3 regions of the Paraclostridium dentum genome follow, and region 2 is predicted to be linked to each of the others. Evidence: riboswitches for the same ligand, from Rfam matches in the RefSeq annotation. Region 2 holds a riboswitch; each other region holds the start of a gene.
What was found. A riboswitch is a leader RNA that binds a small molecule or an ion and turns the genes downstream of it on or off. The one in region 2 is predicted to bind lysine.
Positions count from the first base shown of each region.

Region 1: it holds a riboswitch for lysine, as region 2 does, so the genes downstream of both, ACN6I1_RS01560 (amino acid permease) here and ACN6I1_RS06570 (Na+/H+ antiporter NhaC family protein) in region 2, are expected to answer to the same signal.
Region 3: it holds a riboswitch for lysine, as region 2 does, so the genes downstream of both, lysA (diaminopimelate decarboxylase) here and ACN6I1_RS06570 (Na+/H+ antiporter NhaC family protein) in region 2, are expected to answer to the same signal.

Region 1 covers NZ_CP183813.1:360,584-366,450, forward strand. The annotation lists gene ACN6I1_RS01550 (hypothetical protein) at 1-1,189, shown strand, start outside; gene ACN6I1_RS01555 (TIGR04076 family protein) at 1,313-1,624, shown strand; gene ACN6I1_RS01560 (amino acid permease) at 1,659-3,125, opposite strand; lysine riboswitch at 3,277-3,446, opposite strand; gene ACN6I1_RS01565 (spore coat protein) at 3,664-4,152, opposite strand; gene ACN6I1_RS01570 (PocR ligand-binding domain-containing protein) at 4,255-5,289, shown strand; gene ACN6I1_RS01575 (glycerol dehydrogenase) at 5,483-5,867, shown strand, end outside.
Region 2 covers NZ_CP183813.1:1,481,431-1,487,297, reverse strand. The annotation lists gene ACN6I1_RS06585 (FtsX-like permease family protein) at 1-1,403, opposite strand, end outside; gene ACN6I1_RS06580 (ABC transporter ATP-binding protein) at 1,406-2,110, opposite strand; gene ACN6I1_RS06575 (hypothetical protein) at 2,178-2,378, opposite strand; gene ACN6I1_RS06570 (Na+/H+ antiporter NhaC family protein) at 2,527-4,266, opposite strand; lysine riboswitch at 4,398-4,572, opposite strand; gene ACN6I1_RS06565 (pentapeptide repeat-containing protein) at 4,665-5,855, opposite strand.
Region 3 covers NZ_CP183813.1:1,710,610-1,716,476, reverse strand. The annotation lists gene ACN6I1_RS07800 (SLC13 family permease) at 1-1,005, opposite strand, end outside; lysine riboswitch at 1,409-1,586, shown strand; gene lysA (diaminopimelate decarboxylase) at 1,695-2,993, shown strand; gene ACN6I1_RS07790 (dicarboxylate/amino acid:cation symporter) at 3,030-4,280, shown strand; gene ACN6I1_RS07785 (TIGR02206 family membrane protein) at 4,509-5,246, shown strand; gene ACN6I1_RS07780 (hypothetical protein) at 5,376-5,537, shown strand; gene ACN6I1_RS07775 (N-acetyltransferase family protein) at 5,780-5,867, shown strand, end outside.

The DNA of each region.
Region 1 (5,867 bases), 1.1 Mb from region 2:
ACCACCTCAAGTAACAAACTATGCTGCTTCAAATGGTGTTTATAAAGTAGACCCACAAGGAGGAAACTACCCTATATCAGCAACATCTAATACAGTAACAACTAATATTAATGTAGGTAGTTTATCTAATACAAAATCAGTAGATAAGTTATATGCAAAAGTAAATGATACTATAACGTATACTTCAACTATTATTAATACAGGAAATGTAAATGCAACTAGCCTAAGATTTGCCGATTTATTACAATCAGAATTAAGTTATGTATTAGGAACTGTAAGAATAAACAATGTATTATATCCAGCATTAGATCCAACTTTAGGATTTGATTTATCAGATTTAGCTCCTAATCAAACAGTAACAGTTACTTTTGATACTAAGATAAATTCTTTACCAGTGCCAGATTATGTAACAAATACTTCTCAAATACAATTTAGTTATAAGATAGATCCTAGCGGTACAGTAGCGACTAAAACTCAAACAAGTAATTTAGTAACAACTAATGTAGTTTTAGGAAAACTTAATGTAGTTAAAACTGTAGATAAAGCAATAGCTACAATAGGAGATATATTAAACTATACTATAACTCTTACAAATGTAGGAAATGTTATAGATAATGAAGTTTTATTCCAAGATACTCCATCTACAGGTGCTCAGTTTAAAACAGGTTCTGTAATTGTAAATGGAGAAAGTAAACCAGGGTATGACCCTACAGTTGGATTTAGTATAGGGGATATAGGAATAGGAAATGTTGTAATAGTTCAATTTAGTGCAACTGTGACTTCAGTTCCTGCTTCTAATAAGGTAACTAACCAGGCTGTTATACCATTTAAATATTTAGTAGATCCAAAACAGCCTCCATATAGTGATACAGCTTACTCAAATACAGTAACTACTAATATCGCTTATGGTAATTTAAATGTAACTAAGTCTGTAAATAAAAAATATGCGACTATAGGTGAAAAATTAACTTATACAATTACAATTGAAAATGTAGGAAATATAAATGCTACAGATGTAGTATTTGTAGACTATACTCCTCATAATTCTATATTTGTATTAGGAACTGTAACTGTAAATGGTGTTCCTCATCCAGATTACAACCCATCAGCAGGATTTAATTTAAATACTATGGTTCCTGGTCAAATTATAACTGTTGTATATCAAGTTCAAGTAATAGATTTATGTTAATATAAATTATTTTAATCTCGAAGTTATTAATAACTTCGAGATTTTCTTTTTATTTGTGTTTATATGAAATAAGTTTTAGTTTAGAATATAGTTATTACATAAATTTTTTATGGAGGGGAAAAAATGGAATCACAAAAGTATTCAGATATTAAAATAACTATATTAAAAAAATTAAAGGTGAATGATATTTTCGTAGAATATGCAAAAGAAAACATGCCATTAGTTTGCGCTAAGGGTGAAGTAGGAGATGAATTTATATCAAAAGATTGCGAAATGCCAGAACGTTTTTGTAAAGGTGCATGGGCAGGTTTAAAAAGCAAAGTTGAATTTTTAGCATCAGGGAATAATAGCCCTTATGTAAAACAAGAGGGAGTTGCAATACATTCTTGTAATGATGGGTTACACCCTGTTATATATAAATTAGAAAGAATATAGAAAAAAGGCTGATCTTAAAATCAGCCTTTTTTATTTAATTTAATTCACTTATTTGACTATCTATTGAACTACTATTTATATTTTCATCAAAAGTTAAATCAACTTTATCCAAAGATACAACTTTAGTTTTATGTTTAATTTTATATCCAACATATAAAGCTATGAATAAAGGTATACCTATATAAGAAGCTATTAAACTATGCCAGTCAACTCCATTTGGAGTTATACAAGAGTATCCTTGGCCTAATATTATTATCAAACACATTATAAGTGCTAATATAGGTCCGAATGGATACCATTTAGCTTTAAACTTTAATTCTTTTAAACTATGACCTTGATGGATATATGCTTTTCTAAATCTATAGTGACAAACTGCTATACCAACCCATGCTATAAATCCAGCAAGTCCAGATGCAGCAACTAACCAAACATAAACTGTACTTTCTGCAAATATACCTGTTAAGAAACATGCAGAAGCTACTAATGTAGTTAATATTAATGCATTTACAGGAACACCTCTTTTATTAGTTCTTGCAAAAACTTTAGGGGCAAGTCCTTCTTTAGCCATTGAGTGAAGCATTCTAGTTGATGCATACATACCTGAATTACCTGCAGATAAAACAGATGTAAGTATTACTGCATTCATAAGTGAAGCAGCACCAGCTATTCCTGCTTTTTCAAAAACCATAGTAAATGGACTTTCAGAAACCCCAGCTTGAGTAAAAGGTATAATAGCACCTAAAACAATTATAGTTCCTAGATAAAATATTAATATTCTCCAAAAAATTGATTTTATAGCTTTTGGTATAGTTTTTTCAGGTTGCTCACTTTCTCCGGCTGCAACTCCTATAAGTTCTGTACCTTGGAATGAAAAACCTGCAACTAAAAATATAGCAAATACAGATTTTATACCACCATGGAATGGTCCATCTGCTATAAAGTAATTATGAAACCCTATTTCATCAGAACCCATTACACCAAGTATCATTAACACACCTATTATTAAAAATATTATTACAGTTACAACTTTAATTCCTGCAAACCAATACTCAGATTCGCCATATGCCTTTGCTGATAAAAAGTTTAAACCTACAATTATAGCTAAGAAAAATATACTCCAATAAAATCCAGGTACATTAGGGAACCAATATTTCATAATCAATGATCCTGCAACCATTTCAGCAGCTATAGTTATTGCCCAGTTATACCAATAGTTCCACCCAAGTGCAAAACCAAGTGCTGGATCAATAAACTTTGTAGCATAAGAACTAAAAGAACCAGATATAGGCATATATGTTGCCATCTCACCTAAACTAGTTATTAAGAAATAAACCATTACTCCTATTAACCCATATGCTAATAAAGCACCACCAGGACCTGCTTGGTGAAGAGTATCACCCATTGCAAGGAATATACCTGTACCGATTGATCCTCCTAGAGCAATCATATTTAGATGTCTAGCTTTTAACCCTCTTTTTAAATCTTGATTTTCATTACTCATTTTACTTATCCTCCTTATGGTAGTTAGTTTTCCATAAGTAAGTAACTAAGATAATAAATCTTTATGAAAATAAAAAAAGCCATGAGACTATGCTCATGACTTTATACGAAAAAATTCATACTAACTAAGTATGATGATACCGTACGCTTTCATTGAAAATAGCACTCCACAAAATGTGACAGTCTTATATATATTTTATATAAGCCCAGTAAATAGTATTAAAGCTATTAACTATTCACTTCGGCGAAATTTCCTTTCATATTACTTCATCGAGCTTATCTCCATAATACTACTAATAAATTTCGCGCCTCTATCTCAGTTATCTACTTGTTGTATACAATTATAAAACAAATTTAAAATAAGTCAATAAAAAAAATTATATTGGTAAAGTTAACTATTTTCAGATGATTTATAAAAATGAGAAAAATTAAGTTAAATTGGTAAAGAAAATCATTGATATACCGATAATATATAAATATTTAACACTATAAAAATAGTTAAGGATGTGATCCATTAATTGATATCACATCCTATTTTTCTAGTTATACATATTATGTTGACTCATGTAATTGTAAATTTTTTCTCCGTGTTCTTGTTCTTCTTTTTGAATATGATTTAACACTTGGCGTATGTTTTTATCTGCAAACTCAAAGATAGCTGTATTATATGTAGATGATACATATTTTTCAGTACTAAGTGAGTCTTGGCATAACATTTTATCTTGTTCATTATAAGCATTCATTTGTGATGATTGTAAATTCATATTAGGCATAGTATTTGAATTTTGCATATTTGAGTTTTGATTTCCTTGGCTTTGACCTTGATTAATATTTGGAACAGTACCACTTAAAATTTGATTTATTGAAGTTAAGTGTTGTTGTTCGTGTTGAGAAAGTTCATTAAATAAACTTTTTAGCTGTGGGTCTGAAGCTTTTTTAGCATATTCTTGATATTTTTGAACACATAATTGCTCATGGCTTTTTTCGTCTTCTAATAACATTTTTTCTTTAGCAGTTAAATTTAACATAAAATCCACCTCCACTAAATAGTCTGCATAATAAACAATATATTATTCATATATGATAAAATTAGTACATGATATAAAATTGCCTTTAAAGGAGTATGAAAAGTGAGAAATGAAAATTTAAGTCTAAATAAGATAATAGATTTCAAGAAATGGGATAATTTACAAGATTATCTTTCGCTAGTTACGAAAATGGCAATAGTTATAGTGGACTATAAAGGAAATCCGATAACTAAACACAGTAGGTGCCACAAATTTTGTGAGTTAGTAAGAGGTAATTCTAAGTTATCAAAGTACTGTGAAAAATGTGATTCAAGAGGTGGGTTAGAAGCTGTAAGAATGAATAAACCATATATATATTTATGTCACTATAATATAGTTGATGTTGCTATACCTATTATAGTAGATGAAAAATATATAGGTGCAATAATGGCAGGGCAAGTTAGAATAGATGATTATGAATCAACAGATATGTTAGAACAAATATTAAAAGTTCCAGATAAAGTACTAGAACAAAATGACATCTCAAATCAACTTAATCAATATTATAATGAACTACCTGTTTTATCATATAAAGAAGTAGAAGATACATCTAATATGTTATTTTTACTATCTAATTATATAGTAGAAGAGGCATTAAATAAAAATTTGATTTTAGAGATGTATGAAAAAACTATGAAAAATGGAATAGAGATAGATAGCAAAACTTTTAATGGATATAGTATCAAAAATATAGAAAGTGTTAAAAAAGAAATTTCTAATGCTATTGTGAATAGATATATAACTTATGATCATAAAGAAGACAGCGAAGAAATTAATGTAAGCAAAACTTTAAAGCCAGCAATACAATATATATATAACAATAAAAGTGAAAATATATCAATGGAAAGTATGGCTAAGTTATGCCATGTTAGTTCAAGTTATTTTAGCAGACTATTTTCAAAAGAAATAGGTGAAAATTTTTCAACATATATATCAAAGCTTAAGATTAAATGGGCAAAAGCTCTTTTAGAAGAAACTGATATGACAATAAATGAAATCAGTGACGAACTTGGATTTAGCGAGTCTGGATACTTTATAAAGATATTTAAAAAATATGAAGGGGTAACCCCAAATTTATACAAGAAACATCTTAGGTAATAGATAAATTGAATTTGTTAAAAAAATTTCGAAAAGTACATAAATTCCAATTATATAATTTTAGTTCAAAAAATTACGGTTTTAAATCGTAATTTATTAACATCTACGTCCAATGTATTTTTAGGAAAACGGTATTATAATTAAGTTAACTTAAAAAAATAATATCACTACAAAATACAAAGGAGAGATTAATATGAGAAAAGCATTTATATGTCCTACAAAATATGTACAAGGTCAAGATGAGTTATTAAATTTAGGGTACTTCATAAAAGTATTTGGGGATTCAGCTTTATTAATCGCACATAAAGATGATATAGAACGTGTTAAAGATAAATTAGATTCAACTGCTAAAAAATTTGGGGTAACTTTTGTTGAAAGTAACTTCAAAGGAGAATGTTCAAGAGAAGAAGTAGCAAGATTACAAGAGTTAGCTAAAGAGAATAAATGTGCATGTACAATTGGTCTAGGTGGAGGTAAAGCAATAGATACTGCTAAGTGTGTAGCTCAAGGAGATAACTTAATAATAGTTCCAACTATAGCTGCAACAGATGCACCTACAAGTCATTCAGCAGTATTAT
Region 2 (5,867 bases):
GCATTTTTAAATTCCGATTCAGCTTCTTTTTTCTTTACATCAAGATTACTTCTTTGACTATTTATTAATTCTTTATTTTTTTCTATATCCGTTTTAGCTAATAACAATTTATTTTGAGTGTCGTTAAAAACTTGTTCTTGTTTTATTATCTCTTCTCTTGCCTGTGATAAAGCTATTTCAGATACTTCAAGCTTTTGTTTGCTTTTTTCTAAAATAAATTCAAGTTCTTTTCTTTTTTCTTCATCTAAGTATTCATTAGATAAAACTTGTTCTATACTAGCTATATACTCCTTTAACTTACCAACTTCATCTTCTTGTTCTTTTAGCTTATCCTTAGCTTTGTTTATTTCTTGCTGGGCAGAATCTTTGCTTGTATTAAAAACATTTATTTGTTTATTAAGTTCAATTTCACTTAAACTTAATTTTTCAGAAGCTAAACTTATTGACTTCTCTGCAGAAGATATTTCACTTTTAACTTGGTTTTCTTTTTTATCAAGGTCCTGTTCACTATTTTCTATTTTAGACCTGGAGTTTTCAATTTTAGTTTTAGCTTTGTCAAGTTCATTATAAGCATTAGTTTTTTCTTTTTGTAACTTTGATTTACCTTCAGATAATTTTTCATTAGCATCATTAATTATTTCTTTATATCTTAAGCTAGCTCGGTCTTTTCCAAGATCAACTAATTTATCTTCTATATTTTGTACTTTATCTTCATATTCTTTTGAGTAAGAATTTAAATCTTTTGCTCCATCTACAGTTATATAACTTTCTGTGTAGTTAGTTAGTTTGAATTCATTATTTAAAACCATTATAAAGCTATTCAAAGTTCCACTACCTATAGTACTGCTACCTTTTGCTTTTGCTATATAATATGGTGTTTCTACTTTACCAACAACTTTATATTCATTGTGTTTTAGAGTAGTACTTAAATCTTCATTGTTATCTCCATAAATTTTGATGGTACTTCCTAATGGTATATCCTTAGAGTCCTCAATTAAGCACTCTTCCTCTGATTTAGGATATCTACCTTCAGTTATTTTTATTTTATTTATATAATCACTATTGCTTTTTTCTGGCAATCCATGGACTTTTAAAACTAATTGATTTGTACCTATACTAGTTAAAACTTCTTTTGAATATGTAGGATACACATTAGAAATTCCATCTATCTTAGAAATTGAATTAATATCTTTATCTGTTAATCCTAAATTTGAAACTACAGTCAAGTCCATTAAATTATTTTGGTCATAATACTTGTCTGCTGTAACTTCCATTACAGGAGATGCAACTTTTATTCCCGTAAAAAAAGAAACCCCTAAAGTTATTATTGCAAAAACAGATAAAAATCTACCTTTAGATTTTTTTATCTCCCTAAAAGTATCTTTAAATAAAGGATTTCTCATATTTACCACTCTATCCTTTCTATAGGAATAGGCGCTTCATTTTTTTCTACTTTATAAACTTTGCCATTTCTTACAGTAATTACTTTATCACCCATAGGAGCAATTGCCATGTTGTGTGTAATTATAACTACAGTAACACCAAGTGTTTTATTTGTATCTTGAAGCACTTTAAGAATTGATTTACCAGTATTATAATCTAGAGCACCAGTTGGCTCATCACATAAAAGTAGTTTCGGATTCTTAGCAAGAGCTCTAGCTATAGCTACCCTTTGTTGTTCTCCTCCAGATAATTGTGATGGAAAATTATGTTTTCTATGGCTAAGTCCTACTGATTCTATAACTTGCTTAGGGTTTAAAGGGTTTTTACAAATTTGAGTAGCTAATTCTACATTTTCTATCGCAGTTAAGTTTTGAACTAAATTATAAAATTGGAATACAAATCCGATATCATGTCTTCTGTATTTAGTTAATTCTTTATCGTTATAATTACTTATATTTTTCGAATCAACAACTACAACTCCATCGGTTGAAGAATCCATACCTCCTAATATATTTAATATGGTGCTTTTTCCTGCTCCACTAGCACCTACAATTATTACGAGCTCACCTTTATCAATTGAAAAATTCACACCATCTAATGCATTTATTTCAACTTCACCCATAGTATAGGTCTTTTTTACATTTTCAAATTTTATGTAGTTTTTCATATCATCTCCTCCTGTTTCTTATAGTCATTATACACTATTTGAGATGATAACTAAATCTAATTCAAAATTAATCTTTCTTTTGATTTGGCATTTCTAAAGCTGTAGATTTTCCAAAGTAATATCCTACAACCATACTAAAGATAGGCATAAATTCAGATGGTTTTATACTTCCTATTATACTTAAGTAGCAAAATACAATAGTTAGACATATCGCTATCATCTTTCTTACACTTGAAAAAACGTCTTTTAAAATATCTGTAAATTTCATAAACTCCCCCCTTAGTATAGTTTATTATCTTAATTGATGTATATACCTATCAATACAAACAAAAAAACTATCCTTTGAGTTTAATTAGACAAAATAGAATCCATCAAATTTAACTTTTCAGATAGTTTTTTATTATATTATTAATTTTTTAGATTAAAGTTTCTTTTACTTCGCAAACCTCATATTCATCTGCTTTTTTCCCAAATAGTTGTACTCCTATGAAAATAGCTATTATCGAAATAGGAATAACTATATATATTGATACTCCTAAACCTGCAGGAATATACCCAAATAATACAGTTATACTTGCTACAAATAACGCATAGGGCATTTGTGTTTTTACATGGTCAATGTGGTTACATGCAGCTCCCATAGATGATAGTATTGTTGTATCTGATATAGGAGAGCAGTGATCACCAAATATAGCTCCTGTAAGTACTGCACTTGTAGATATCACTATAAATGATATATCTGGATTTATAGAGTGCGCAAGAGGAATTGCAAGAGGCATTAGTATACCCATAGTTCCATAAGCCGTACCTGTTGAAAAAGATATTATTGATCCTAGTATAAATATTACACTAGGTAGTAAAAATGCTGGCATAGACCCTGATAGTAATGTAACTAAAAATTTAGCTGTACCCAAATCTTTTATTACTGAACTTAAAGACCATGCTAGTATTAATATGACAGCTGTCATTAATAAGCTTTTCATCCCATCTATCCAAATTTCTATAGCTTCGGATACTTTAAATATTTTTTTCGAAACAGCCATTAAAATAGCAACTATACTTGAAATAATAGATGATTGAAATAGTGCTACAGATGCATCGGCTGAACTAAAAGATTCTTTTATAGCTAAAAATGACAATGGTGATTTAAGCATTAAATTTTGAAGTTCAATATTATCACCATTAACTATTGATGTATAACCACTGTAATAGAAAAATATTAATGATGTAACTATAAGAGTTCCAATAGGTATAATAGCATTCCATACACTCAACTTCACTCCATCTTTAGGTTCTAACTCTGATTGAATTGAATCGTTATGTTTTGTATCTAAGTTATTAAAATGAGATTGTTTAGCTTTAATCTCAGCTTTTCTCATAGGACCAAAATCCTTTGCTAAAACAATAGTTATAATTACAAATGCTAAAATTAATATATTATAAAATCTATAAGGAATAGTTTGTAAAAATATCCCAAAAGCATCATTATTTAGGCCAATACCTGAAAATGCATCATTTATAAGTCCAACTTCTAATCCTATCCATGTAGATATTATTGCAAGTCCTGCAATAGGTGCAGCTGTTGCATCAATTATAAAAGCAAGCCTTTCTCTTGAAATGTTCATTTTATCACTTACTGGTCTCATAATAGGCCCTACTATTAATGAGTTTGCATAATCATCAAAGAATACTAAAAGTCCTAAAAACCATGTTATAATTTGAGTTCCTTTGGAACTTTTAGCTTTATCAGCTAAACTTATTGCTATTGCTTTAGCTCCTCCCATTTTTGCTACTAGATGAATAACTCCTCCAATAGCTAGAACTTGGAGTATTATACCTGCATTCCAAGGATCAGCAAGTGAATTAAGAGCTCTATATATAAAATCTATGAATCCTTGAGGTAAAGCTAAAACTAAATTAGTACTATTTAAGCTAAGTAAAAAGCTACCAGATAAAATACCTATAAATAGTGATATTACAACATTTTTAGTAATAAAAGCTAAAAGTATAGATACTATCGGTGGAATTAAAGTTAAGAATTTAAATTTATTTGCATTTTGAAATGCTATGTCTGTTTCTTGAGCAAATGAAATTGGTGTTACTAAAATTATTAAAACTAAAGTTAATAAAGCTACAACATATTTTTTGTTTCTCATAAAAATCCTCCCTAAATTTAACTTTAGTGAATTCAAAGGGTAATAAGTACTTAGGGCTTTAAATAAGAAAAAGCCTTGAGTATACACTCAAGGCTTTTTATACTATGCAAAATATACATAATATTTTTTCCTTAAATGATAGCTCAACACAAATATAATTTGTGACAGTGATGTACATATTCTATACATCCCCAGCATATAACCTTAAAGCATTAGTTATAAACTTCGGCGATAATTCCTTTCCTAGTAAATCTACGTGCTTAACTCATTACTAGTACTCATAAGTACCGCGCCTCTACCTTTTTAATTCACTTTTATATTAAGTAAATTATATATATGTTATTGTAAATAATCAACTGTTTTTTCAGTATTTTCTAAATCTTCATTAATTTTGAATTTTATCTAACAACTTTTCTAGTTAAAGTTCCTATGCCTAATCCCATCATTACAACACCTACTAAGACTTCTAGATTTGTTAATATATAACTAACTTCTGTAGGCTTACAATTTATTGTTCCTACTCCTCCGAAAGAACCAATACTTAAACTTAATGTTTCATTTAGATCTTTTAATACCTTCGACATAGATAGAGTTTTAATAGTGCTCATATTATAAATAATTGTTTTATCATCTACTTCTACTCCTAAAAACAAATACAATATTGAAAATATGAGTATAATAACTAACGATGAATATATTGCAAATTCAGGTCTTTCTCCGTATCCACAAGTTAGCCAGTATAAATAGGATTCTAACTTAGGTATTATTTTTAAAGACTTTCTTTGAGTGCTTTTACATAGGTAATAGTACTCTCCAAAGTTATTGTTTAAGGAGTTTTCTTTAAACTTATCAGCTAAGGTTTCATATGTCATATAAAGACCTTCATATTCGTCTCTAGTTTTAAACTTAATAGGTAATTTATCAAAGAAGCTTTTTTCATCTAGTTTGGTTTGGAATTTATCTCTGAATTCTAAATCTTTAATATATGTTGAAATAGTTTTGGCCCCACATAAGTCACAATCAGCAAAAATTATCATATCCAAATAACTATCTATAATTATAATATTATCTAGTGCACTTTGTTCAAAGTTAGTTGTTTTTAAGTTACATTTTTCAAAAACAGAAAAAGACAATATGCAGTTTAAAAATTTTGCATAGATATTACAATTTATAAAATGAGATGAAAAATTATCATATTTATTTAAAGATGGCTTACTTTGGCTTTCTTCTTTAAAAAAACTACAATTTTCAAAACTCACTCCTCCATCTTCAAATTTACAATTTTCAAATATGCAACCCACAAATCTACATTCTTTAAAATTTAAGTTTCTGAATGTACATCCGATAAACTTTGTACATATAATATCTTTGTTTTCTATTGTAGAAAATTTATCTTCATCTAAAATTCCTTGTTTTCCAAATATTTCTTCATTAAAAACTTTAAAACTGTACTGTTTACAAGGATTATATGTTTCAGGTAAATTCTTATGCCTCAATATGCTATCAAATAAGTTTTTATTGTTTATCTTCCTTTTATGTAACTGATTTTTAGTTACATAAACTTCTTCTTTAAAATTTATATATCCCATTAGAATATGGTT
Region 3 (5,867 bases), 230 kb from region 2:
AGGTATATTATCTAAGAATGATGAAATTATAGCTGACAACCAAAGTATAACTAGCATTGTAAGAACTAAATGACCACTTGTTGCACTTATTAAATATTGAGCAATATTATTTATTATTCCAACCTCAACAAGTCCTCCAACTATTACAAATAATCCTCCGAAAAACGCTATAGTTGACCACTCAATACTGGAAAGGATTTCATCAACATCTTGTTTGCCTATAAACATCATTATAGTAGCTCCTGTCAAAGCGACTATACTAGATTCAAGGTTTAAAACATTGTGTAGAATAAATCCAAGTAAAATAAATATAATCATAATAATACTCTTTATAAGCAGTGGCTTATCTTTAATTGCTTTTTTTTCATCTAAATTTAAAATTTTTTCTTTTGCTTTATCATCTACAAAAAGTTGTTTTTTAAACATAAATTTAAAACACAAGATAGTTAAAAACAAAATGATTAGAACTATAGGACCTAAGTTTATTATAAAGTCTGCAAAACTTAGATTTGCTGCACTACCTATCATTATATTAGGTGGATCTCCTATTAGGGTTGCAGTACCTCCTATATTAGATGCTAGAATTTGAGTTACTAAAAATGGAGTTGGATTTATATTTAGAATTTGAGTTATAACTATAGTCATTGGCCCTATCAATAAAACGGTGGTAACATTATCTAAAACAGCTGATAAAACAGCGGTTAATATTACAAAACATAGCATAATTTTCCAAGGATCTCCCTTTGATTTTTTAGCTGAAAATATAGCTATGTATTCAAACACACCTGAATTTTTGACAACAGAAACAAATAGCATCATGCCTATTAAAACCCCAATTGTATTAAAATCGATATGATGCAGGCCTTGCTCAACTGACAATATGTTAAATATAATCATAAGTAAAGCTCCTGCCATCGCTGCAATAGCTCTATTTACTTTTTCTGAAATAATAGCTAACATAACCACTAAAAATATGATGATAGCTATTACTTGTTTAATAAGCACTAATATCGCCCCCTTATAATAATAAAGATATTAAAACCTATAAGTAGAGTATAGTTGAAAAAACTTAAATGTGTTAAAAAAAAGGAAAGTTCTTTTAAAACAAAGAAAATAGTAAGTTTTCTAAATATTATTAAGTGCTATTAATTTAAAATTAAAAGTTTAATTAATAAAATTAAGTAATATTTTGAATTTTACATAAGAATATTAAAAATTAGTTGATATCTTAATTAAATATATATATAATAAATAAAAACTCGTACTCGTATTATTTAAAATGTTAGTACGAGTTTATTTATTTAATGCTGATTTTGAAATAATATTACATAAAATTAAAGTTTAAATAAAATAAAATTGTTGACAATTATAAATTAGGTATGTAAAATTACATATAAATAAATTGAATACGAATTGTAGAGGTCGCGATAATAATCAGTACCAATAATGAGTTAAGCAACGAAGAATTATTGGGAAAGGGATTGTTGCCGAAGGATGTAGCTGATGCTTTAAGGCTATGTACCTGGGGATGTATATAATATATGCATAACTGTCACAATATTAAATTGTGTTGAGCTACATTTAAGGAATAGATGCTATATATTTCTAGCTAAATTTTAATCCCCCTTAAGTGAAACTTAAGGGGGGTTTTTGTTTATAAAAAATGATTAATACAAAATAGGAGGACTTAAGATATGAAATTACAAGGTACTATGTCAGTAAAAGGAAATGAATTATATATAGGTGGAGTTGGATGTAAAGAACTTAGAGAAACGTATAAAACACCACTTTATGTATTTGATGAGGAGTTAGTTAGAAACAATTGTAAAGAATATATAAAACATTTCAAGGTCAATGAAAATAAAAACAGAGTTGCATATGCAGGTAAAGCATTTTTACCAATGTATATGTGTAAATTAATATCTGAAGAAGGCTTATATCTTGATGTAGTATCAGGTGGTGAACTTTTCACAACGCATAAGTCAGGTTTTCCTATGGAAAAAGTATTATTTCATGGAAATAATAAAACAATAGATGAAATTGAAATGGGAGTAAATCTTGGAGTTGGGAGATTTGTTGTAGATAATTACTATGAATTAGAGTTATTACAGAACATTTGTGAGCAAAAAAATAAAATTCAATCTATATATTTTAGAATAACACCAGGAATAGAAGCACATACTCACGATTATATAAAAACAGGACAAATTGATTCAAAGTTTGGATTTGCATTATCAAATGGAGATTTACAAGATGCATTAGAAAATATTAAGAAATATGAAAATATAAACCTAGTAGGATTACATGCTCATATAGGATCTCAAATTTTTGACGTAGAGCCATACTTAGATGAAGTTGAAATAATGATGAACCTAGTAAAAGAAATAAAACAACAACATAACATAAACATAGAGGAAGTTGACTTAGGAGGAGGTGTAGGTGTTTATTATACAGAGAGTGATGAACCTAAAACAATAAAAGAGTTTTGCAGTGCAATAATAAAAAAAGTTGACGATGTATGTAAAGATATAAATATAAGTGTTCCAATATTAATAATAGAGCCAGGAAGATCAATAGTTGCAAATGGAGGTAGCACAATATACACAGTTGGATCTATAAAGGATATAAAAGATGTAAGAACATATGTAAGTGTTGATGGTGGAATGACAGACAATATAAGACCATCATTATATCAGGCAGGTTATGAATGTTCAATTGGCAATAAAATGGGTATAGAAAAAAATAATAAAGTTACAATAGCTGGTAAATGTTGCGAAAGTGGTGATATACTAATAACAGATGTTGATGTTATGGATATAGCAAGTGGAGATATATTAATAATGTCATCAACTGGAGCGTATGGATATTCAATGTCATCAAACTACAATAAAATAATAAAGCCTGCAGTAGTATCTGTTAAAGATGGCAAAAGTAAATTAATATGCAAAAGAGAAAGCTTTGAAGATCTTTTAAGATTAGAAATCGCTGACTAAAGGTAAAAAATTAAATAAGACACAAAGGAGAAAATAATGAAGTCATTTTGGAAGAATTACAAATCATCAATAATCTTAATTTTAGCAATTATATTAGGGGGAATCGTCGGAGCTATAATGGGCGCTAAGGCAGCCATATTTAAGCCAGTAGGAGACTTATTTTTAAATTTATTATTCATGACATTAGTACCATTAGTATTTTTTAGTGTAACTTCAGCAATTTCTAATATGGGAGAAATGAAAAGATTAGGAAAAATATTAAAAAATATAGTTTTAGTATTTGCAATGACTGCTATAATATCATCTATTATAGGTATAATTGGAGTTATAATTATCAATCCAACAAAAGGATTAAATCCAGATATGTTTGCAAATTTAATGCAAAGTTCGGTAGAAAAAGTAGATACAGAAAAAGTTGGATTATTACAGCAACTTGTAAACACAGTTACAGTAAGTGATTTTAAAGATTTATTATCAAAAGCAAATATGCTACAACTTATTATATTCTCAATTTTAGTAGGTATAGCAACAGCTATGGCAGGAGAGATTGCAAAACCTATAGCTACCTTCACTCAAGCAGGTGCTGCAGTTATGATGAAATTAGTAAACTTAATAATGAAGTTAGCGCCTATAGGATTAGGATGTTATTTTGCAAGTGTAATAGGAGAATTAGGACCACAAATATTATCAGGATATGCTAAAGTCTTTGTATTATATATAATTCTAGCAGCTATATGCTATGCAGGGATATTCACATTATATGCTTATATAGCTGGAGGAAAACATGGAGTTGAAGTGTTTTGGAAAAATGCTATAGCACCTACAGTTACGGCTTTAGCAACTTGCTCTAGTGCAGCATCAATACCGGTTAATTTAGATGCTAGTAAAAAAATGGGAGTACCAAATGATATAGCAGAAACTGTAATACCTCTAGGTGCAAACATACACAAAGATGGATCTGTAATAGGTGGAGTTTTAAAAATAACTTTCTTATTTGGATTATTTGGAAGGGATATAACTAGTATATCTGCAATAATTTCTATAGTATCAGTATCTTTCTTAGTTGGAGCGGTTATGGGTGCGATTCCAGGAGGAGGTATGATGGGAGAAATGTTAATATTAAGTGTATATGGATTCTCTCCAGAAGTACTTCCTATAATAGCGGTAATTAGTACTATAATAGATGCACCAGCTACAGTTTTAAACTCAACTGGTAACACAGTATGTTCTATGATGGTCGCTAGACTGGTAGAAGGAAAAGAATGGATGAAAACAAAGTTAAGCTAAAATAAAAATAAACTTATATATGAATTTAAAGCCTCTATTATTTAATAGAGGCTTTAAAAATATAAGGGTACTTTTATATTAAAATTTATATATAGATTATTAGGATATTAAATTATTACATACACCATGTAACAAAAAAGTTTTTAATTCTTACAAAATTGACATTTGATAAATGTATTTTATGTATTTATAATATTGAAGGGATAAAATTAGATTAAGGAGACATTTATGAATAAACTTCATTATTTTTTTAGAACTTCAATAGAAAGAAATAACTTTTCTAACTTTGGAGTTATACATTTAATACTGTTAGGGATAACTTTGCTTGGGATAGTAACTATCATTAATAAGAAAAGAGAAAATAGATTATTTGAATTATTTATAGGAATAGCGCTATTAATTCAACAAATAACATTATATTTATGGTACTTTAGAGGAAATTACCATTTTGTACAGGAAGGATTGCCTCTATTTCATTGTAGGATAGCTATAATTTTGATCTCCATTGGTATGATATTTAAAAAAGATTTCATGATGAAAATGGGATCATACTGGGGCGTATTTGGAGCGATTTCAGCACTATTATTTCCAGGGCTTGATCCATTTGTTTTTCCTCATATGACTCAATTTTCATATTTTATAGGACATATTTTGTTGCTTTGGGGATCTATATATTTACTAACTGTAAAAAAGATAGGTATGAGTAAATCAGATTTTAAGAAAGTATTTATTATAACTAACTTATATCATATAGCTATGTTTAATATAAATAATTTAATAAATTCAAATTATGCATATATGAAGTCATCTCCAATTGGAATAGGTAATAAATTAAATCCAATTTTATATGGATTTATAGTTATGATGATATTTAATTCGATTTTAAGTTTAGAGTATTTTGTTCTAAATAAGAAAAAAGAATCTGTAGTAGAAGAATGCTATGAAATGGAATTAATAAAAATATAAAAACCAAAATATAAGCCTATAGAAAAAAAATTTTAGTATATACTTAGAGTATGGAGAAAAGATTTTTTCACAATTATACTAAATTTAGAATAGATAATATTAACTACACTTATTATTAGGAGAATGGTCATGCAAGAAATAAAAAATGCAATTATATTATTACTACATTTTTTTGCTTTTTTAACTTTATTTTATTTACTTTCAGCACAATACATGGTTGCAATAATGCTATTAGGACTAGCGTTACTTGGATTTAGTGTTATAAAATATAGTAATAATGATGTGAAATAGTATTTGCTAACTTAACTAGATTTAGGGAAAGATAAGGGAATTAAAAATAAACTTAAAAAAGTAGGAGCATTATGCTTCTACTTTTTTTATTTATATAGCTTAGCAATAAAGTAGTATTTTTTTGATATTAATATACATAGAATTAATATACATAGAATTTAAATATATAAAAGTTTAAAAAGTTATAAATTGGTACAAGCTTAAACCATCGAGTAGGTAAATCCAATATGGGAGGATGAATAATGAAATATTCTATAAGAAATATAGATTTGGAAAGCGATAAGGATTTTATATTACAAAGTCATTGTAAAATTAACTTTAAATGCGAAA